4 regions of the Streptomyces sp. NPDC107559 genome follow, and region 1 is predicted to be linked to each of the others. Evidence: riboswitches for the same ligand, from Rfam matches in the RefSeq annotation. Region 1 holds a riboswitch; each other region holds the start of a gene.

Region 1 (5,496 bases):
CCTTGTCGCGAGGAGGGGGTACACCATGACCCGACCGTCCGCCCGCCATGTCCTGCCGGAGTTCACCGAACGCACGGGCTTCGGGCAACGGACGCTGGATCCGTACGCGAAGCTGCTGGAGGAACGGATCGTCCTGCTGGGGTCACCGATCGACGACACCTCGGCCAACGACGTGATCGCGCAGTTCATGCACCTGGAACACGCGGCACCGGACCGGGCGATCTCGCTGTACATCAACTCCCCCGGCGGCTCGTTCAGCGCGATGACCGCCGTCTACGACACCATGCGCTACGTCAGCTGCGACGTGGAGACGTTCTGCATGGGCCGGGCCGGGGCGTCCGCCGCGGTGCTGCTGGCCGCGGGCACGCCGGGCAGGCGGCACGCGCTGCCGGGCGCCCGGGTGACGATCACCCAGCCGGCGCTTCCCGGGCCGATCGAGGCCCAGGTGAGCGATCTCGCCGTCGAGGCGGAGGAGCTGGCGCGCACCCGGGCCCTGCTGGAGGAGATGTTGGTCCGGCACACGGGCCGCACGCCGGAGCAGGTGACCGCGGACATCGAGCGGGAGACGGTCCTGGACGCACGGGGCGCGCTGGAGTTCGGCCTGGTGGACCGCGTCATCGACGGCCGTGACGTCCCGCCCGCCGCACCGGGCACGTCCGGCACCCCCACCCTCCCCGGCGCACCCGGCGCACCCACCGCTCCCGGCGCGAGGTGAGCCGCGGATGCTGCCGCCGGAGCTCCCGCCGCTGCCCGCCCTGACCCGGGCCGAGGGCGAGTTGATCGATCGTTACCTGGAGGTGGTCGACCTGCTCGGCCGCATCAACCCCGCGCACCACGGGGACACCTACCGCGGACTGCGCGCCGCCCAGGCGCTGGTGGGCAGGGCGACCGCGCTGCGCGACGCGCTGACGCTGATGCACCAGCGGGGCGAGGCCGAACTGCACGCGCCGACGCTCGCGCGGGCGCTGCGCGTCCTGGACGGGGAGCGCCGCACGGCGCGTGTCACCGTGCCCGCGCGCTCCGACAGTTGACCCGCCCTCGGCCGCCCCGGACGTTCCGCGCGGCGCGCGAAGCGTCCGGGGCTGAGTTCAAACGCCCCAAACGACGTACCCCCTGATGCAGTAGCGGCGAATCGTTTTCTCGGGCCTCCAGGGTTGCGCAACGCGCGTAGCACGACGGCGGGATGAAGCGCTCCGCCGCTGGTCCGGGGCCCGTCGTTCCCCTGGACGGCCGATCGAACAAACAGGCGTCCACCCGAACGGGTGAGTGGTGAGTAACAACACAAATCCACGGTTCCGTTGGGATTTTCGTTCACCTGTGAGTGAAGATCCCTGTCTGACGACAAGCCCCCGCCACAGCGGCGGGGCGGTCCGGGCGGACGCCGAGTCCTGCCGCCGCCCGGATGACCGGTCGACAGGAGTGCATCGGCAGGAGTGGAGGACCCAGGCACGACGGGTTCGCCGGAACGGTCAAGCCATGGCCGGACCGAGCAGCCCTTGGGGTGAAGCCGCATCGCGGCCGGGCAACTTCGCCAGCCCGAATCCGACAGGTCATCCTTCACAGGCGGCTGACGAAGGGTTGCGCATGACTGCGCTCAATCGTGTCCCGTCGCTGATGGTCCGGGCCGGTACGGCCTCGGCGCTCACCATCGCCGCCGTGGGCGGCTCGATCGTGGTTCCGGGCCTCTCCGCGGACGCGGCGGCCGCCACGACCGCGACGAAGGCTCTCAAGGTCGCGGCCTCCAAGAAGGGCTCGCCGTACCGGTACGGCGCCACCGGGCCGCGCAGGTTCGACTGCTCGGGGCTCACGCTGTACGCGTTCAAGAAGGCGGGCAAGAAGCTGCCCCGCACCGCGGCCCAGCAGTACAACAAGACCCACCACGTGTCGGCCCGCCACCGCAAGGCCGGAGACCTGGTGTTCTTCCACTCGGGTTCCAGCGTCTACCACGTCGGCATCTACGCCGGAAAGGGAAAGATCTGGCACGCCCCGAAGACGGGGGACGTGGTGCGGCTCCAGAAGATCTGGACGAAGAGCGTCTGGTACGGCCGGGTGAGCTGATCCGCCCGGTTCGGTGGCGGCGGCCCGGCACGCCGCCACCGCATCGGGCCCTCTCCCCGGCCGGGCGCCCGGCCCTCAAGGCTCCTGCTGCCCCGCGGCAGGCACCGGCCGGGCCGGGACGGACCACGGGAGCTCGATGCAGACCGTCTTGCCCCCCTCGGCGGTCGGACGGACGTGCAGCCGTCCGCCGCACTCGGTGGTGAGCCAGCGGACGATCACCATGCCCCGGCCGTTGTCCTGCTGGACAGCGGCCGGCAGCCGTTTGGGAAAGCGCGGATGGCTGTCGGTGACACCGACACGCAGCCGCTCGTCACGGTCGAGAGTGAGATCGACCGTGAACGTCGGGGACTGCCCGAATGTGTGCTGTACGGCGTTGGTGGCGAGTTCGGAGACGATCAGTCGGACGGTGTCGGCCATTTCGGCTTCCGCGGGCAGGCCCCACTCCACGAGGGCGCTCGCCACGAAGTTGCGGGCCGCGGAGACCGAGGCTGGATCGCTCGGCAGAGTGACGGATGCTTCCAGATGGTCTGCCATGGCGACGTCGTCCCTTCCCACGGGACCGCAGTCCGACAAGGAGCGGATTCGAGTACGGTCCCGGACTGGTGCTTCTTCGCCAGACTGCCATTACCGGGCCGGTCGCGGTGCCGATCCACCGAGATATGCATATATCTGTCGCTCGAAGCGGTGAACTCTGCGACGGCAGACCGTATTTGGGCGGCTCGGAAGGAGTAGGGAGTTTTCCCATGCAGTACGGTCCCGCCGTGCGCCGTCGGAAACTGGGCGCCGAACTGCGCGCACTGCGCGCCCGCACCGGGCTCACCAGTGGTGAGGCGGCCCGCCTGGTGGGCTGGCATCAGTCGAAGGTGAGCCGGATCGAGACCGGCGCCAGCGGAGTGAAACCGGCCGATGTGCGGCTGCTCCTGGACGCGTACGGCGTCGCCGAGGCGGAACTGCGGGAGTTGCTGCTGATACTGGCGGGCTCCCACGACGGCGGCCGGGACCACTGGTGGCACGCGTACCGTGGTGTTCTCCCGCCCACCTACCGGGATTTCATCAGTCTGGAGTCACAGGCGAGCGCGATGCGCACGCTGGAGACTTCCGTGGTCCCGGGGTTGTTGCAGACGCCCGAGTACGCCCGCGCGGTGACCCGCGCCGCGGTCGAAGGACTGGACGAGGAACGGCTGGACGCGCTGGTCGAGGTGCGGCTGGCCAGGCAGGACGTGCTGCGCGCCCATCGCCCGCTGGAGCTGACCGCGGTCCTGGACGAGGCGGTGCTGCGCCGGGAGGTCGGCGGACCCGAGGTGATGGCGCGTCAGTTGCGGCGTCTGGTGGAGGCGGGTCGGCTGCCCCAAGTGCGGCTCCAGGTCCTGCCGTTCCGGGCGGGAGCACACATTGGCATCACCGGACCTTTCGTTATCTTGTCATTTCCGAGCACTTCTGATCTGGATGTGGTTGTTCTCGACCACATGACGAGTAGCCTCTACCTCGAACGGAGAGAAGACCTCCAGGCGTACTCAGAGGCCTTCAACACCCTCAGGACACACGCCCTTTCACCCGAGGACTCATTGGATTTCATCGCCGGGATAGGTGACGACACATAAGGAGGCACCATGACTGCACTGCCTCGGAACACGGTCCCCGCCACGCAACTGCACGGCGCGATGTGGCTGCGCAGCAGCTACAGCACGGGAGCGAACAACTGCGTCGAGACGGCACGGCCCGGCCGAGGGCCGTGGGCCGGACTGCTCGCCGTACGCGACTCCAAGGATCCGGCCGGACCCGCGCTGCTCTTCTCCCCCGAGAGCTGGGCGAAATTCACGGCCACATTCCGCTAATTCCGGTCATTCCCGGTCCACTCCGGCCAACATCGGTCCGACACCGATCGGCATCACATCGGCACCGCAACGGTGTCAAAAATCCGTCATTCAGCGGCAATTGACGAACAGGCGAAACAGGGCCGTGTCACGCCGACTCATGGTCGTGTCTCGTCGATCACCCGCACCGCGTGCGCGATCTGCTCCTCGGTGAGGTCCGCGCGCGCGGTGAGCCGAAGCCGCGAGATCCCGTCGGGCACGGAAGGAGGACGGAAGCAGCCCACCACGACACCCGCCGCCCGGCAGTCGGCCGCCCACTGCACGGCCTGCTCCGGGGACGGTGCCCGCACGGAGACGACCGCGGCGTCCGGACGTACCGCCTCCAGGCCCGCGGCCGTCAGGCGCGCGTGCAGTTCGCCCGCCACCGTGCGGGCCCGTGCCGCGCGCTCGGGCTCGCGGCGCAGCAGCCGCAGGGCAGAAAGGGCCGCGCCCACCGCCGCGGGGGCGAGACCGGTGTCGAAGATGAACGTCCGCGCCGCGTTGACCAGATGGTCGATCACCCGGGCCGGGCCGAGCACGGCACCGCCCTGACTGCCCAGCGACTTGGACAGGGTGACCGTCGCCACGACGTCGTCGGTACCCGCGAGCCCGGCCGCGTACGGGGCTCCCCGGCCGCCGTCGCCCAGCACGCCGAGCCCGTGCGCGTCGTCGACGACCAGTCCGGCGCCGTGCTCCCGGCAGACCCGGGCGAGCGCGGCCAGCGGTGCGGCGTCGCCGTCGACCGAGAAGACCGTGTCGGAGACGGCCACCGCCGGCCCCTCGTGGGTCCGCAGCGCCTTGCGCACGGCGTCCGGGTCCGCGTGCGCGACGACCTGGGTGCCGCCCCGGGCCAGTCGGCAGCCGTCGATCAGCGAGGCGTGGTTGCCCGCGTCCGAGACGATCAGCGAGCCGTGCGGCGCCAGGGCCGAGACGGCCCCGAGGTTGGCGGCGTAGCCGGAGGAGAAGACCAGGGCCGCCTCGAAGCCGCAGAAGGCGGCCAGTTCCCGTTCGAGTTCGGCGTGCAGTTCGGTGGTGCCGGTGACGAGCCGGGAGCCGGTCGCGCCGCCGCCCCAGGTCCGCGCCGCGCGCGCCGCGCCCTCGGTGACCTCGGGATGGCGGGCCAGGCCGAGGTAGTCGTTGCTCGCGAGGTCGAGGAGCGGCGAGCCGGCCGGGCGCGGGCGCAGGGTCCGTACGAGTCCGGCCCGGCCGCGCAGATCCGCCTGCTCGTCGATCCAGCCGAACGCCATGGGTCCTCCGGGGATTTTGTAGGCAGTGGACAGACCCTAGCCGGACGGCCGTCGGGCCAGGATGTGGCAATCCACACACCGTGAAGTGTCTCTGTTGTGTGAAGTCACCTTGGCCCCGAGCAGGTCCTTACGACAGGATCGGCTCTCATGGACCTGCTGAACACGCTGGTGGAGAAGGGGCTTCGGCGCGAGCTGCCGAGCCGTGAGGAAGCACTCGCCGTACTGGCCACCTCCGACGACGAACTGCTCGATGTGGTGGCCGCCGCCGGCAAGGTGCGTCGGCAGTGGTTCGGCCGACGGGTGAAACTCAACTACCTCGTCAACCTGAAGTCCGGACT
Region 2 (5,496 bases), on a different contig from region 1:
GTCGTGAGGGTTCCGGACCCGGGTGACGTACCGTCAACATTGTGATCTTCGCGTGATCTCCGTGGCATGAACTTGTGACAAGTGATCGTGTGCCGATACGTTCAATCATCAACACGGCGCAGCCTCACGCCGTGTCGGTCACTGCTGTCGCACGAAAGGTTTCCGCATGCTCTCCGGAAACGGTCGTCACCGTCGTCCCCGCCAGGCTCCGGCACTGCTCGTCGCGGCAGGAGTGGCAGGTTCCGCCATCGCCATCCCGCTTCTGGGCGCGGGCGGCGCGAGCGCGGCCGAGGGCAGCACCTGGGACCAGGTCGCGCAGTGCGAGACCGGCGGCTCCTGGAGCGCCGAGAGCGGTGACGGGCACTTCGGTGGCCTGCATCTGACCCAGGCGGACTGGGAGCAGTACGGCGGTCTCGACTACGCCGCCAGGGCCGATCTGGCCAGCCGGTCCCAGCAGATAGCCGTCGCCGAGAAGATCCTCGCCGCCCAGGGCGCCGGTGCCTGGTCCACGTGCGGGCTGACCTCGGGGCTCGCCCAGGACTCCGCGACGTCCGTCGTCGACACGGGTGTGGCGGGCGACTCGGCGAGCGACGCGTCCGACGCGAGCGGTTCGACCTCGGTGTCGGACGTGCTCGGTCTGCCCGACTCCTCCGCCGGAGCCTCCACCGACCCGTCCTCGACGCCCGCCGCCGGTACCGCGTCCGCCGACCCCTCCGCCCTGCCTTCCGGCACGGCCTCCACCGCCGCGCCCTCCGCGAGCGCGACGGACAAGACGGACAATAGTGCGGATACCGCCACGAGTGGCGCTCAAGGCGACGATTCCTCCGCAGGCGATGCAGAGGTGGACAATTCCGCCAACTCCCGGCAGGCCATCGGCGCTTCGGGCCTGGTCGACACGGGTGACCTGACCGGCACCGGCCGCCACCGTGGCGCCAGCGCCGACGAGGACACGTCCTCCGTCGACGCCGACCTGTCCTTCATCGGCCGGCACGCCTCGACCGCCTACGGTTCCTGACCCGCTCGCCGGGGTGGTCCGCCACCCCCGGACCGGCCCTCCGCATTCCCGCGACGGACGGCGCCTGCTCCGCATGGTGAGCAGGAGGCGAGTGGTGCCGGCCGGGACCGTGTCTTCCCCGGTCAGGCCGGGGAGGCACCTGTCTAAACGGGCGTAAAGCGGCGAGAGTTGACGTCCCGTTTCACCGCTAAATGTCCGTTTTGGTGAAACTGTGGGATGAGTCTCAGAAGCCCTGATCGTCTTTGGAAATAACCGGATCGCCTGCCTACGGTCGAGACCGCTCGCCACAGCGGGCACCGGCCGCCGCAACGCCGAATCCTGCCAGCGGCTGCCCGGGAACATTCGTCGCGTCAAGCGCCGTCGGCAGGAGCGGGGGACCCAAGGTAAGCGCCGGGCCCAGCGGTTGAAGCTGGTGCCGGCTCGGGGTGAAGCCGCGTCCCGTGAGGGGCGTGGCCGGGCAACTCAACCGGCCCGAACCCGACAGCTCACCTCGCAGGCGTCGGTGAGGGGATCCACCATGCTGTTTTCCGGTAAGGGCACGCACCGCCGCCCGTCCAAGGCCACCCGCATCGCCGCGCTCGCCGGTGTCGCCGGTGTCGCCATCGCCGCCCCGCTGTTCGCGGCCGGCAACGCCTCCGCCGCCACCGCCGCCGAGTGGGACACCGTCGCCCAGTGCGAGTCCGGCGGCAACTGGGCCATCAACACCGGCAACGGCTACTACGGCGGTGTCCAGTTCTCCGCCTCCACCTGGGCTGCGTACGGCGGCAAGCAGTACGCCTCGCAGGCCAACCTGGCCACCAAGGCCCAGCAGATCACCATCGCCGAGAAGGTCCTCGCCTCCCAGGGCAAGGGTGCCTGGCCGGTCTGCGGCAAGGGTCTGTCCCGCACCCCCTACGCCGCTGCCGCCCCCGCGCCGAGCACCGCCACCCGCTCGACCGAGACGCAGACCGCCTCCCGCTCCGCCGAGCGCCCGGCCGTCGCGCAGACCGTCACCACCCCGGCCGGCCAGAAGGTCGCCAAGGGTGACGGCGAGTACAAGGTCGTCAAGGGTGACACGCTCAGCAGCATCGCCCAGAAGCACCAGGTCAAGGGTGGCTGGCAGGCGCTGTTCAAGCTGAACAAGGGTGTCGTCGCCAACGCCGACGTCATCTACCCGGGCCAGCAGCTGCACCTGAAGTGACAGCGCGCTCGTAGCTGAACCACGGCGGCCTCCCAGCCGTGTCCTTCATTGTGGAGGCCACGTGAGGGCCGCCCCCCGTCCCCACGGGCTCCCCGTCCCGGTGCGTTCTTCCCCCGTACGCACCGGGACGGGGTTTTTTGTCGAACCGGCTTTGTTCCGTTCGGAAACAATTTACTCTCGGTTCCGTCCATGACGCGGTCAACGACCGGTTGATCGCCCCGGGACGGTTAGGCTCAGTCCCGCGCGGCCACCACAGGCCTGCGCATCACCACCGGGCTCTCCGGCCCGGCGTAGCTTGCGTCACATCCCAGAAGGAGATGCTCGTGCCGTCCATCGACGTCGTCGTAGCCCGGGAAATCCTGGACTCCCGAGGCAACCCCACGGTCGAGGTCGAGGTCGGCCTCGACGACGGCAGCACGGGTCGTGCCGCCGTCCCGTCCGGCGCCTCCACCGGTGCCTTCGAGGCCATCGAGCTCCGTGACGGTGACCCCAACCGTTACCAGGGCAAGGGTGTCGAGAAGGCCGTCCTCGCCGTCATCGAGCAGATCGGTCCGGAGCTCGTCGGCTACGACGCCACCGAGCAGCGCCTGATCGACCAGGCGATGTTCGACCTGGACGCCACCGACAACAAGGGCTCGCTCGGCGCGAACGCCATCCTCGGCGTCTCCCTCGCCGTCGCGCACGCCGCCTCCGAGGCGTCCGACCTCCCGCTCTTCCGTTACCTGGGCGGCCCGAACGCGCACCTGCTGCCCGTTCCGATGATGAACATCCTGAACGGCGGCTCGCACGCCGACTCCAACGTGGACATCCAGGAGTTCATGATCGCCCCGATCGGCGCGGAGACCTTCTCCGAGGCGCTGCGCTGGGGCGCCGAGGTCTACCACACCCTCAAGAAGGTGCTGAAGACCAAGGGCCTGTCCACCGGTCTCGGCGACGAGGGCGGCTTCGCCCCGAACCTGGAGTCCAACCGCGCCGCCCTCGACCTCATCGTCGAGGCCATCAAGGAGGCCGGTTACACCCCCGGCGAGCAGATCGCCCTCGCCCTCGACGTCGCCGCCTCCGAGTTCTACAAGGACGGCGTCTACACCTTCGAGGGCAAGGAGCGCACCGCCGCCGAGATGACCGAGTACTACGCCGAGCTCGTGGCGGCGTACCCGCTGGTCTCCATCGAGGACCCGCTGTTCGAGGACGACTGGGCCGGCTGGAAGATCATCACCGACCAGCTGGGCGACAAGGTCCAGATCGTCGGCGACGACCTCTTCGTCACCAACCCGGAGCGCCTGGCCCGCGGCATCGAGGAGGGCTCCGCCAACGCCCTGCTCGTCAAGGTCAACCAGATCGGTTCGCTGACCGAGACCCTGGACGCCGTCGAGCTCGCCCAGCGCAACGGCTTCAAGTGCATGATGTCCCACCGCTCCGGCGAGACCGAGGACGTCACCATCGCCGACCTCGCGGTCGCCGTGAACTGCGGCCAGATCAAGACCGGCGCCCCGGCCCGCTCGGACCGCGTCGCCAAGTACAACCAGCTGCTGCGCATCGAGGAGATCCTCGACGACGCCGCGGTGTACGCCGGCCGCAGCGCCTTCCCGCGCTTCAAGGGCTGAGCCGTACAGGGTCAAGCCTGAGCCAGTCGTACGTACGTCCCCGTACCCGGTCCCGTACCGTGTCCGGGGACGTACGCGTGTGACGGCGCGGGTGACAACGGGTGCGAAGGGGAGGCGAAGAGCCAGATGGCCGTGAAGGACCGGGACCGTTTCTCCACCGCGACCAGGCTGCGGGCGCTCGGCGAGCAGACCGCGGCCCGCGTCTACCGCTCCCAGACCAGACGCCAGGCCCGCCGCTCCCGGCTCACCGGCCGGGCCGCGCTGCTCGCCCTCGTGCTGTGCTCGCTGGTCGTGGCCCTCGCCTACCCCATAAGGCAGTACGTCTCGCAGCGCGCCGAGATCGCCGACATGGAGCGGCAGAAGCAGCAGGCCAGGGAGCGCGTGGAGGAACTGCGCGACCTCAAGGCACGCTGGCAGGACGACGCGTACGCCGAGCAGCAGATCCGGCAGCGGCTGCACTACGTGATGCCCGGCGAGACCGGTTACGTGGTGATCGACCCGGACGCGGTCAAGCAGTCGCGGGCCGCCCGCGGGGCGGCGCGCCGCCCCTGGTACTCGAACGTCTGGGACGGAGTCGACAAGTCCGACGCCTCCGACCGATGACGGATAGCAGAAAGACAAGCTCAGGACAGATGGAAACGCCCCCGCCGACCACTCCTCGCACCGAGCCCACCGACGCGGACGTCGAGGCCTTCAAGCAGCAGCTCGGGCGGCCGCCGCGCGGGCTGCGCGCCATCGCGCACCGGTGCCCCTGCGGCCAGCCGGACGTCGTGGAGACGGCCCCCCGGCTGCCCGACGGCACGCCCTTCCCGACGCTGTACTACCTGACGTGCCCGAAGGCGAACTCCGCGATCGGCACGCTGGAGGCGAACGGCGTGATGAAGGAGATGACCGACCGGCTCGCGACCGACCCCGAACTGGCCGCCGCCTACCGCGGCGCGCACGAGGACTACATCCGCCGGCGCGACGAGATCGAGGAGCTGACGGGCTTCCCGAGCGCCGGCGGCATGCCGGACCGGGTGAAGTGCCTGCATGTCCTGGTCGCGCACTCGCTGGCGGCCGGTCCGGGCGTGAACCCGCTCGGCGACGAGGCGCTCGCGATGCTGCCGGAGTGGTGGCGCAAGGGCGCCTGTGTCGTCCCGGCCGGGGAGTGCGGGAAGTCCGCGGAGGGCGACCAGTGACCCGGGTGGCCGCGATCGACTGCGGCACGAACTCCATCCGGCTGCTGGTGGCCGACGCCGACCCCGAGACGGGCGAACTCGTCGACCTGGACCGCCGGATGACCATCGTCCGGCTCGGCCAGGGTGTGGACCGCACCGGCCGGCTCGCCCCCGAGGCGCTGGCGCGCACCTTCGCCGCCTGCCGTGAATACGCGGACGTCATCAAGGAGTTCGGTGCCGAGCGGCTGCGCTTCGTCGCCACCTCCGCCTCCCGGGACGCCGAGAACCGGGACGAGTTCGTGCGCGGGGTGCTGGACATCCTCGGCGTCGAGCCCGAGGTCATCTCCGGCGACCAGGAGGCCGCGTTCTCCTTCACCGGCGCCACCAAGGAGCTGATGGGCCGTGAGGACCTGGCCCGGCCCTATCTGGTGGTGGACATCGGCGGCGGCTCGACCGAGTTCGTCGTCGGCGGCGAGCAGGTGGACGCCGCGCGCTCGGTCGACGTCGGCTGCGTACGGATGACCGAACGGCATCTGG
Region 3 (5,496 bases), on a different contig from region 1:
CGGCGACAGTCTGACGGACGTTCCCGATGCTGCCCGCGCGGACGTCGACAAGGAACTCGCGCTGCTGGACCAGCAGGTCGCGGAGGCCTACAAGAAGCTCCAGGAGTCGGCGCAGGCCGTCCAGGACGACAGCGGCTTCGCCGACAGCGAGATCATGAATCCGCTGAAGGAGACGCGGGCCGCGACGATCGAGCGCATCGCGGTCGCCATCGGCCAGGCCGGGGACCGTCCGGAGGATCTGGAGGCGCTGGCCGCCTGCACGCTGCGCCAGCAGACGCAGGATCAGGGCCAGCAGGGCCAGGGCCAGGACCAGGGTCAGCAGAACCAGGACCAGGGCCAGCAGAACCAGGGGCAGAACCAGGGGCAGGGTCAGGCCGGAAACGGCGGGCAGGCCGGAAACGGCCCGGTCGCTGCCGACTACGCGGACATCAACTCGGCCCAGCCCAACGCGCAGAGCCCCGCACTCCAGGCGGACGCCTCCCGCGGCACCTTCGCCACCAGCTGCGGTGTGAACGCCAACGGGCTGTTCAACTCCGACAACGTCATCGTCGCCCCGGGCGTCAGCAACGGAGCCCACCACTTCCACGACTACGTCGGCAACCAGTCCAACAGCGCCTTCGCCAGCGACGGCGACCTGGCGAACGCACAGACCAGCTGCCAGGACCAGGGCGACAAGTCGTCGTACTTCTGGCCCGTGCTGCGTCTCCAGAACGGCACCCAGGAGCGGGACGCCGGATCGCCCGGTGGCGGCACCGAGGGCAACGCCGGTCAGATCGTCACGCCCAAGCAGGTGACGATGACCTTCGTGGGCAACCCCCGCAGCAAGGTCACCGCCATGCCGCGGCTGCTGCGCATCATCACCGGCGACGCCAAGGCCTTCGTCAACGGCCCCGCCAACGCCAACGCGTCCTGGAGCTGCACGGGCCTGGAGGACCGGCAGTTGAAGGACAAGTACCCGCTCTGCCCGAGCGGCAGCGACGTCGTGCGCACGTTCAAGTTCCAGAGCTGCTGGGACGGACGGAACATCGACAGCGCCAACCACCGTACGCACGTGGCGTTCGCCGCCGCCGACGGCTCCTGCCCGAGCGGCTTCCAGGCCATTCCGCAGCTGGTGCAGCGCATCGTGTACGACGTGGACGCGCCCAGCTTGCAGGACGGCGGCCGTACGACCCCGCTGTTCGCGGTGGACTCCTTCCCCGAGAACCTGCACAAGCCGATCACGGACCACGGCGACTTCATCAACGTCTTCGACGAGAAGCTGATGAACGAGATGGTCGACTGCATCAACGGCGGCCGGCAGTGCGGCGTGGGCGCCGAGCCGGGCAACGGCGGCGGCGACAACGGGGCCGGTAACGGCGGCAACGGCGGCGACAACGGCGCGGGCAACGGCGGCGGCAACGGCGACCAGGGCCAGCAGACGCAGACCCCCGAGCCTCCGAAGGACGGGAACGGCGCGCAGGGGCAGACCGGTGGCGACACCGGTAACGGTGGCAACGCCGGTAACGGTGGCAACGCAGGCAACGGTGGCAACGCAGGCAACGGTGGCCAGGCGACCATGGAGCCGCCCGCCGCCACGGCCACCGCCACCCGTCCCGGCAACACCCAGCCCAAGCCCTACTCCTCCCCCTCGGCGACCAACCGCCCGAAGGACGACTCGGGACAGCAGGGTTCGGGCGGCAACGGCTCCGGCCTGGTCACCACCGCCCCCGAAGCCGACGACACGGCAGCCGCCGGATCGGGCTCGACGGGCGGCGCCGAGCAGACCCAGGCCGCGGACGACGGCGGGCAGGCCACCTCCGCCGCGCAGCCGGCCCCCCAGACCGTGCCGCAGACCGAACCGCAGGCGGTCCAGGGCGGTCTCGCCGAGACCGGCGCGCAGCTGTGGCCCGCGGCGCTCGGCGGCGTGCTCGCCATCGCCGGTGTCGTCCTGCTGATCCGCACCAGGCGACGCCCCGTGTGACGACGCCCGGGTGAGCACCCACGGCACGGCGCCCGGACCGGTACCGACGGTCCGGGCGCCGTGCCGATCCATGCCCGGCGTACCGTGCCGCCGTAACGTGCGAACTGCCCGGACGGAATGATCCGTCCGGGCAGTTCGCGGTTCGGGTGGGTCCTCGGTGTGAGTCCCGAGGGTCAGGCGGGCCGTGCCGCGCTGTGGATCGCCGCCTGCCCGGCGAAGAAGATGGACTCCTCGCGGATCAGGGCACCCGGCCCCGGGGCGTGGATCATCGTGCCGGGTCCGGCGCAGACACCGACATGGCTGGTGTCGCCGTGGAAGAAGATGAGATCGCCGGGCTGGAGGTCGGTGAGCGGGATCGCCGAGACCGTGCGGGCCTGGTCGGCCGCCGCGCGGGGGAGCGCGACCCCGGCGGCCCGCCAGGCTGCCTGGGTGAGACTGGAACAGTCGTACGACTCGGGGCCGGTCGCACCCCACAGGCACGGCCTGCCGATCTGGGCGCGCGCGAACTCGAGGGCCTTCGCGGCCTTGCCGCCGTACCCCGCCGGTTCCGGAATGCCGACCGCGACCGGGGCGGGCATGGCGGGGGCAGCAGGCATGGCAGGCATGGCAGGCATGGCGGGTGCCGCGGGCATGGCGGGTGCGGCGAACTGGCCGGTGTTCATCAGGGCGAACTGGCCCGTGTCGGCGGGGTTGCCCGGGTAGGCGGCGACCGCGGGGGCGCTCGGATAACCGGGGCTCACCGGGGCGCTCGGGTACGCGGCGGTCACCGGGGCGCTCGGGTACGCGGCGGTCACAGGGGCGCTCGGGTAGGCCGGGTCGGCAGGGGTGGCCGGGTAGCCGACGTCAGCGGGGGCGCCGAGGTAGGCAGGGCTCGCGGGGGCGCTCGGGTAGCCGGTGGCGACCGGGGCGCTCGGGTAGGCCCCCATGCTCGGGACGGCGCTGAACTGCCCCGTGTCGGCGGGGGGATTGGTGAGACCGGCCTCGAAGGGAAGGCTGAACTGCCCCGTGTCGACGGGGGTGTTCGGATAGGCGGCCACGCTCGGGATGGCGCTGAACTGCCCGGTGTCGGCCGGCGGGTTCGTCACGGCGGCATCGAGGGGGAGGCTGAACTGCCCGGTGGCGATGGGGGTGTTCGGGTATCCCGCGACACTGGGAACGGTGCCGAACTGACCGGTGGCGCCGGGAGCGCTCGGGTACTCGCCGCCTCCGGCGAGCGGGCCGGGGGCGGGCGACGGCTGGGTCAGCCACCCGGTGCCCTCGCCGAACAGCGGGTCCTGCTCCGGGACCGGCCAGCGCGGTGCGGCGGCCGGTGCGCTCTCCGGGGCCGGTGGAGCGGTACGCAGGGCGACCTGCCGGGTCAGCAGCCTCCGGGCCTGGGTGAGCTTCTCCTGGTTCTGCCCCTTGGCCGACCGCCGCGCGATCTGCCGTGCCGCGGTGTCAGCCACAGGCGTGGCCGCAGGCACGGGTGCGGGCGTGACCGCGAGAGCAGGCGTCACCGTGGGTGCGGCCGCGGGCGGTCCGGCCGGGAGCGCGGAAGGGGCGGCGGGCAGAGCCGGGAAGGCGTCCCGTGGGCGCTCCGGCGCGGCCGGGAGCGCGGCGATGGGCGCGACGGGCCCGGCGGTGAGCTCCGGGGCGCGCCGGGCGGGAGCCTCAAGTTCGGGGCGAGGGGCCGGAATGGCGGCCGGGAGCTCCGGCGCGGGCGCCGGTGCGGGACGGGCCGACGGGGCGGGCATCCGGTCGGCGGGCAGCACGGCCGCGACGATCGGGCCCACGTTGGCGCGCGCTCCGTCGAACCACTTCCGGGCGACGGCGTCGAGGGCGGGGTCGGACGGCTTGCGCTGGGCGGGACGCGCCGGGCGGCCGGTCCTGCGGTCGCCGACCGACATCGCGCGGGTGGCGTTGTAGGTCCCCGAGTCGGTCTCCGCGCGGTCGTAGAGGGTGTTGATCCGCTGCCGGATCTCCTCGCCGCTGACCGCGTCCGACATACCGGGGAGGCCGAGACCTTCGGGGCGCTTGTCGCGTCCTGGCGCCATCGGCGACGTACTCCTTCCGTGCTCCGCCTACCGAGTTAGCTGTCGGGTTCGGGCGGAGGTTCCGGAAGGCGTGCCCTACGGCCCTTGCCCCGCAGGGCGGTTGGGCCGATTCACCCCAAAGGATCGGTTGGGTCCCCGGCTCCGGCGGCCGCAGTGGTTCACCGGACTCGGCGGAGGCAGCGCGGCCCGGCGGGATTCGCCGGAGGAACCGAGCGGCCTGGCGCCAACTTAGCTAATTTGTGCGGCTCGTGTGAAGGTTGAAGTGCGGTATGTCCGATACGTATTGTGACCTTCATTTCCCTCCGTCGCGCTCCGGGCCGGAGGCGAGAGGGGTGGGGGTGGGGCGGCGGCCGTCGCGCTCCGCGCCCTGTTGGCTCGATCGCTTCGCTCGCTTCGATCGGTGCACGTGAATCGATTGTCGTGACGATCGATTCCGTCGTCGAATCTTGAATCGGCATACGATTCAGTCGTACGCTCTGTGTGCTCATCCGCCGTCGCTCTACGAGGTAGTCATGGACCGCACCCGCCTTCAGCACCTCCTGGCCCGCGAGAGCGCCGAGGCCGACCGTCGCAACCCCCGCTCTAAGACCGCCTACGCGCGGTCCGAGCATCTCTTCGGCCGGGTGCCGATGACCTGGATGAACAAGACCGCCGGTGCCTTCCCGCGCTATCTGGACACCGCGCGCGGCGCCAGGGTGACCGACATCGACGGACACGAGTACATCGACTTCTGCCTCGGCGACACCGGCGCGATGGCCGGCCACTCGCCGGCGGTGGTGGCCGAAGCCGTCCGGCACCGTTTCGCCGAGCTGGGCGGCGCGACCGCGATGCTGCCCACCGAGGACGCCGAATGGGTCGGCGCGGAGCTGACCCGCCGCTTCGGGCTCACCCGGTGGAGCTTCTCGCTGACGGCGACGGACGCCAACCGCTGGGCCATCCGGCTCGCCCGCGCCGTCACCGGCCGCTCCAAGATCCTCGTGAACGGCTACAGCTACCACGGCAGCGTCGACGAGTCGCTCATCGTCGTCGGGCCCGACGGCCTGGGCGCCGCTCGGCCCGGAAACGTCGGTGCACCCTGCGACGTCACGCTGACCAGCAGGGTCGCCGAGTTCAACGATCTGGAGCGGCTGGAGCGCGAACTCGCCCACGGCGACGTCGCCGCCGTCCTGATGGAGCCCGCGCTGACCAACATCGGCATCGTGCTCCCCGAACCCGGCTACCTGGCCGGGGTCCGCGCCCTGACCCGGCAGTACGGCACCCTCCTCATCAACGACGAGACGCACACCTTCTCCGCCGGTCCGGGCGGCTGCACCGCGGCCTGGGACCTGGAACCGGACGTCCTGACCATCGGCAAGGCGATCGGCGGCGGCATCCCCGCGGGCGCCTACGGCCTCTCCGCCGACCTGGCCGACCGGCTGCTGTCCCGCGCCGATCTCGACCTGGTGGACATGGGCGGCGTCGGCGGCACCCTCGCGGGCAACGCGCTGTCCGTCGCCGCGATGC
Region 4 (5,496 bases), on a different contig from region 1:
GCGCCTGGACGACGGCGCGACGGCGGACGGTGTACGGGCGGCTGCACACTGCCGCTCCGCGCGCCGACGCTACCGTGCGGTGGTGCACTTGATCGTTCAGGCGCCGCCCGGCCCGGTCTCTTTCCGGCCGTCCCCGCGCGGTTCCTGACCGCCTCCGGGCGCGCCGGGCGCTTCGTGTCCGTCCCTCGTGGCCCGTCCGCCGGGGCCCTCACACGACCCGGGTCGCCCCCGCGAACGGCATCTCGTCGATGGGCGCGAGCCGCACCGGCGCCGAGGGGTTGGGGGCGTGGATCATCTGGCCGTCGCCGACGTAGATGCCGACGTGGGTGATGCCCGAGTAGAAGAACACCAGGTCGCCCGGGAGCAGTTCGGAGCGGGAGATCCGTCGGCCCGCACCGATCTGGGTGTACGTCGTGCGGGGCAGCGAGACTCCGGCGGCGCGGTACGCGGCCTGGGCGAGCCCCGAGCAGTCGAAGGCGTCCGGTCCCGTGGCGCCCCACACATAGGGGCTGCCGAGCTTGGAGTAGGCGTAGGCGACGGCGTCCGCCGCCCGGGAGTCCGGGGCCGCGGACGTGGCGGCGCCCGGCGCCTGGAGGCCGACGCGGCCGGCCGCCGTCCCCCGCGAGGCCCGGGCCGTGGTGGCGCCGGCGCCGAGCGCCTGCGCACGCTCGGCGGCCGGCAGCCGGGCCAGCAGCTGCCGTGCCGCGGCCAGCTTCCCGGTGATCGTCCGCTTCTCGCGCCGCAGTTCCGCCTGCCGTGCCTCGAGCGAGGTCAGCTGGAGGCGGGCGGCCCCGCGCAGCTGCTCGATCTCGCGCAGCTCCCCGCGGACCCGGGCGACGGCGCCCGCCTGCCGGTCGCCCGCCCGTTCGGCGAAGGCGGCGCCTTCGAGGTACCGGTCGGGGTCGTCGGAGAGCGCGAGTTGCAGCGCGGGATCCATGCCGCCGGCGCGGTACTGGGCGGCGGCTATCGAACCCAGGGCGTCCCGCGCCGAGTTGAGCCGGTCCTCGCGGCGGGCCGCCTCGTCCCGCAGGGTCTCCAGGCGTTTCTCGGCGGCCTGTGCCTTCTCGTGCGCGCCGTCGTACTTCTGGGTGGCGGCCTCGGCCTCCTGGTACAGCTTGTCCACCTTGGCCCTGACCTGCCCCGGCGTCAGATTCGGCTCGGCGTGACCGGTCCCGTCGAAGACGGTCGCGGTCGCCGCGCCCGCGAGGGCGAGCGTGGCGGCGGTACGGACCGTATTGCCGCTGAGCGAGCGCGGACGGGGTTTTCGGTGCGCTGCCACGTGGCCTTGCACGTCCTTTCGTACGACCGCCTGTCCCGGGCCGGCCGCCGGGCGGACGCACGGCCGCCAGGGGAGCGGAGGTACGGCCGCCCGGGGGCGGTCCACGCGTCCGGCGGCGGCCACACACAGGGGGAGCGGGCCGCCGCCGGACTTTCTCGGCGGTGGTGGCCGACTGCCGCCCCTGGTCCGGACGGCGGTGGGGAGCCGGTCACCTGGGGGAGGACGCTAAGCCCGTTTATGTCGGGTGGATAACGCCATGTACGGAACTGTCGCGATCGGATCGAATGGCGCCCCCTGGTGACCATGATTGGCATCGGGAGTCGTCGACTTCACGCAGTGTGATGACCGATGGCAGGATTTCCGGCCGCGAGCGGGTTACGCGGTGCTATGGCGCGCATATATGCAGCTGTCACCGAGGCGTGCGGGCGGGGCGGGGCGGGGCGGTGTCCGACGGTACGGGCGCCTCTGGTTAGGCTCCGGCCTCATGGACGTACTCATCCATCTCTTCGTCGGCCTGCACATCATCGGCATCGCCGCGCTCCTCGGCGGCTTCCTCACCCAGATGAAGGCGATGGGCCGCGGCACCGCCCGCTTCGTCCCCGCGATGCTGCACGGCGCGGCGACGATGCTGGTCACCGGTGTGATCCTGGTCGGCCTCAACCAGGCCGACGACCACCCGGTCAACAACATCAAGATCGGCGTGAAACTGGCCCTGCTGATCGTGATCCTCGGTCTCGTCTACGTGAAGCGGGACGAGGAGACGGTCGACAAGAACCTGTTCGGCCTGGTGGGCCTGCTGACCACGGCGAACATCTTCATCGCGGTGCTGTGGACCTGACGTCGGCTCGGGCGGCCGCCGAGACCGCCCGCACGGCCGCCACGGCGACGGCGGCCCACACCGCCACCGCGACCCACAGCAGCACCTCACCGAGCCCCTTCAGCCACGGCACACCGAGCGCCGAGGAGACGGCCGACGCCGCTGCCGCCGACATCCCCATCGGGAACACGGTCGACCAGCGCAGGACGTCGTAGCGCAGCCGCGGCCACCGCAGCTCGGCCGTCAGCAGACAGGCGTAACAGCACAGGTCGAGGACGAGCAGGCCGACGGTCATGACGCGCAGGACGCCACGGTCGTCGTCGTTCCACAGATACAGGCGCGCGCTGTCGGCGGCGAGCAACTGCGCCCCGGCCAGCGCGGAGATGGCGAGCGCCCCGCCGGCCACCCAGTGGTCGCCGGCGCCCTCGACCGTCTGGCGCGGGTCGAAGCGGGCCAGCGCCAGGACGTAGAGCACCAGCCCCAGCCAGAACAGCACCAGCGCCGTATGCGCGAGCCAGGCCGTCGACAGGGCCGCGGCGAGGGTCGCCGCCTGCACCGCGAGCCCCTGGGTGGCCACGCACACGAGGAACACCGCCCCCGGCATCCGGTGCCCCCAGTGCCGCAGAACCACGACGAGCAGCCCCGGCCACAGCACGGCGGCCAGCGCCAGCAGCGCCTCGGCCAGGGTCTGCCACCCCAGCAGCGAGAAACGGGTGCCGAGCACGGTGGTCGCGGCGACCGCGGTGAGCGCCGCCGGCGTGCCCGCCCGGCGCACCCATGCCTCCCGCTCCCACAGCAGCTGGACGGCGAAGCCCGCCGCCAGGGCCAGCCAGGCGGCGCAGGCCGGCACCAGGGCGATCCGGGACAGCACCTCGTACCCCGTCTGCTCCAGTCCGACCGACAGGATGCCGGTCGCCAGCACCACGGCTCCGGTGGCCGGCTCACGCAACGCCCACCGGGCGCGGAGCGGTGGGGTACGGGGGGTGGAGGGCATGCGGTCGATGCTAAGGAGCGCCGCGCGCGGCGCGAGCGGGGCACGCGCGCGGGCGCCCGGAATCACCCGTGGTCGCAGGCGGCTCCGCCCGCTCCCCGGCACCCGCGTGGGGGTGCCGGAGGGCGGACGGGTGCCGGGGCCGGGCGTCAGGCCGGGCGGACCACGCTGTGGATCCCGGACTCGCCGTCGTAGTAGATCGACTCCTCGCGGACGTACGCGCCGGGCTTGGGGGCGTGGATCATCATGCCGTCGCCGATGTAGATGCCGACGTGGCTGACGTCGTCGTAGAAGAAGACCAGGTCACCCGGGCGGGCGTCGGCGAGGGAGACGGTGGTGCCGGCGTTCACCTGGTCGTAGGTGGTGCGCGGCAGGGTGACGCCGGCGGCCTTCCAGGCGGCCTGGGTGAGGCCGGAGCAGTCGTAGGAGCCGGGGCCCGTCGCGCCCCAGACGTACGGCTTGCCGATCTGCGCGCGGGCGAAGGCGAGCGCCTTCTCGGCCCGGGTGCCGACCGTGGAGTCCGCGGACGAGGAGGACGAGGTCGAGGAGGACGAGGTCGAGGAGGAAGAGCCGGACGAGGACGACGAGCCCGATGCCGCGCTCTCCTTCGCCGCCGCAGCGGCCGCTGCCGCCTGCTGCTTCGCCAGCTCCGCCGCCTTGCGCGCGGCCGCCTCCTGCTTCTGCTTCTCGATCGCGGCCAGCCGGGCCTTCTCCTCGGCCGTCAGCTGGGACAGCAGCACGCGCGCGGCGGCGAGCTTCTTCTGGACGGTCGCCTTGGCGGTCTGGAGGTCGTTCTGGGCGTCGGTGAGCGTGTCGAGGCTCTCGGTGGCCTCGCGGCGCTCCTTCATCGTCGCGGCCTGCTCGGTGACGTAGTCGTCGACCGCGCCCTTCTGCCGCGAGGTCAGCCGGCCCATGAGCTGGGCCTGGTCGAAGTAGTCCTGGGGCGAGTCCGCGAGCAGGAAGGTCGCGGTGTCCGGCGCGGTGGCACCGGTCCGGTACTGCGCCGCGGCGAAGGAACCGAGTTCCTCGCGCGCCTCGTTGAGCTTCTGGGTGCGCTGGGCGACGTTGTCGAGCAGGGTGTCGACGTGCTTGCGCTGCTTGGTGGTCTTTTCCTTGGCCGCGTTGTAGTTCTCGGTCGCCGACTCGGCCTGGCGGTACAGGTCGTCGACTTTCTTCTCGACCTCTTCCAGGCTCGGCCGGCCGTCGTCGGCCGAGGGGGCGGCGTGGGCCGTCTGGGACAACAGGGCGATCGAGGTGAGGGCCGCCGTGGCCAGGGCGGGGGTCCGTATGCCTGCTGCGCGCGTGCCTGCGGGACGCGACTTGCGGTGCGACGCCAAGAGAGGCGACTCCTTCCACACTCCGCCTACCGGGTTAGCTGTCGGGTTCGGGCGGATGATCGGAAGGTTTGCCCTACGGCCTGCCCCCGACGGGGATGCGGGCCGATTCACCCCGGTTCTCGGTTGGGTCCCCGGCTCCGGTTGCCCTGCGGGCGTTCCGGACTCGGCGGAGGCCGCGCGGCCCGGCGACGATCGCCGGTGGGGGTCGTGCGGCCCGCCCGGCACGCTAGCCAACTCCTGTGGCCCTTGTGAAGGTTGATGGGCGATATGCCCGATACATTTTCGTGACCTGGGCCCCGGCTGTGACGGGGTGCGGTCGATCCGGCATGGATGCTCAGGCTTGTTGGTGTTCGGACACGTTTTCCGGCTTTGTCGCACCGTGGCGCCCGGGTCGCCGAGGGTGAGGGGGACCCTCCCCGGCCCGGCCACGGAATGTGACGTTCCCCTCCCGGCCCCTCGGTCGGGGCCGTCCGGACGCGGGGATGTTCCCGGGACGGCGGCGGGTTGTCGGTGCGGCGCCCTAGACTCGGAGAGCGATGAGCAGCCTCTTTGACGACAGCTTCCTGGCGGATCTCCAGGCCCCCCGGGCCCATGGGGAGGAGCCCCCGCCTCCGCCCGAGGACGAGCACGTGCCGGAGCCGGTCCCGGACGATCTGTTCGGCGGGAAGTTCGACGTGCCGCCGGACCGGGACGATTACTACCGCGACGGCGCCCCGCGCCCGGTGGTCGACCCGGCCGCCCTCCTGGACGGGCTGAACGACAACCAGCGCGCCGCCGTCGTCCACTCCGGCTCCCCGCTGCTCATCGTGGCCGGCGCCGGCTCCGGCAAGACCCGGGTGCTCACGCACCGCATCGCCCACCTGCTCGGCGAGCGGAACGTGCATCCGGGCCAGATCCTCGCGATCACCTTCACCAACAAGGCCGCGGGCGAGATGAAGGAGCGCGTCGAGCAGCTCGTCGGCCCGCGCGCGAACGCGATGTGGGTGATGACCTTCCACAGCGCGTGCGTGCGCATCCTGCGCCGCGAGAGCAAGCGCCTCGGCTTCACGTCGTCGTTCTCGATCTACGACGC

The links. A riboswitch is a leader RNA that binds a small molecule or an ion and turns the genes downstream of it on or off. The one in region 1 is predicted to bind cyclic di-AMP.
Region 2: linked by a shared signal. The riboswitch ahead of ACZ7OY_RS16755 (transglycosylase family protein) and the one ahead of ACZ7OY_RS32450 (C40 family peptidase) in region 1 are both predicted to bind cyclic di-AMP.
Region 3: linked by a shared signal. The riboswitch ahead of ACZ7OY_RS27020 (C40 family peptidase) and the one ahead of ACZ7OY_RS32450 (C40 family peptidase) in region 1 are both predicted to bind cyclic di-AMP.
Region 4: linked by a shared signal. The riboswitch ahead of ACZ7OY_RS18695 (C40 family peptidase) and the one ahead of ACZ7OY_RS32450 (C40 family peptidase) in region 1 are both predicted to bind cyclic di-AMP.

What each region holds. Positions count from the first base shown of each region.
Region 1 is NZ_JBVKBD010000014.1:92,721-98,216, forward strand. It holds gene ACZ7OY_RS32440 (ATP-dependent Clp protease proteolytic subunit) at 26-715, shown strand; gene ACZ7OY_RS32445 (hypothetical protein) at 723-1,031, shown strand; cyclic di-AMP (ydaO/yuaA leader) riboswitch at 1,411-1,581, shown strand; gene ACZ7OY_RS32450 (C40 family peptidase) at 1,585-2,058, shown strand; gene ACZ7OY_RS32455 (ATP-binding protein) at 2,134-2,592, opposite strand; gene ACZ7OY_RS32460 (helix-turn-helix domain-containing protein) at 2,802-3,659, shown strand; gene ACZ7OY_RS32465 (DUF397 domain-containing protein) at 3,669-3,893, shown strand; gene ACZ7OY_RS32470 (8-amino-7-oxononanoate synthase) at 4,031-5,158, opposite strand; gene bioB (biotin synthase BioB) at 5,306-5,496, shown strand, end outside.
Region 2 is NZ_JBVKBD010000004.1:482,298-487,793, forward strand. It holds gene ACZ7OY_RS16750 (transglycosylase family protein) at 167-1,015, shown strand; cyclic di-AMP (ydaO/yuaA leader) riboswitch at 1,361-1,529, shown strand; gene ACZ7OY_RS16755 (transglycosylase family protein) at 1,533-2,195, shown strand; gene eno (phosphopyruvate hydratase) at 2,513-3,799, shown strand; gene ACZ7OY_RS16765 (FtsB family cell division protein) at 3,926-4,402, shown strand; gene ACZ7OY_RS16770 (DUF501 domain-containing protein) at 4,432-4,980, shown strand; gene ACZ7OY_RS16775 (Ppx/GppA phosphatase family protein) at 4,977-5,496, shown strand, end outside.
Region 3 is NZ_JBVKBD010000010.1:1,843-7,338, reverse strand. It holds gene ACZ7OY_RS27025 (DUF1996 domain-containing protein) at 1-1,960, shown strand, start outside; gene ACZ7OY_RS27020 (C40 family peptidase) at 2,134-3,993, opposite strand; cyclic di-AMP (ydaO/yuaA leader) riboswitch at 4,002-4,176, opposite strand; gene ACZ7OY_RS27015 (transaminase) at 4,506-5,496, shown strand, end outside.
Region 4 is NZ_JBVKBD010000005.1:343,602-349,097, forward strand. It holds gene ACZ7OY_RS18680 (C40 family peptidase) at 209-1,279, opposite strand; gene ACZ7OY_RS18685 (hypothetical protein) at 1,764-2,117, shown strand; gene ACZ7OY_RS18690 (SLAC1 family transporter) at 2,095-3,090, opposite strand; gene ACZ7OY_RS18695 (C40 family peptidase) at 3,237-4,424, opposite strand; cyclic di-AMP (ydaO/yuaA leader) riboswitch at 4,433-4,603, opposite strand; gene pcrA (DNA helicase PcrA) at 4,961-5,496, shown strand, end outside.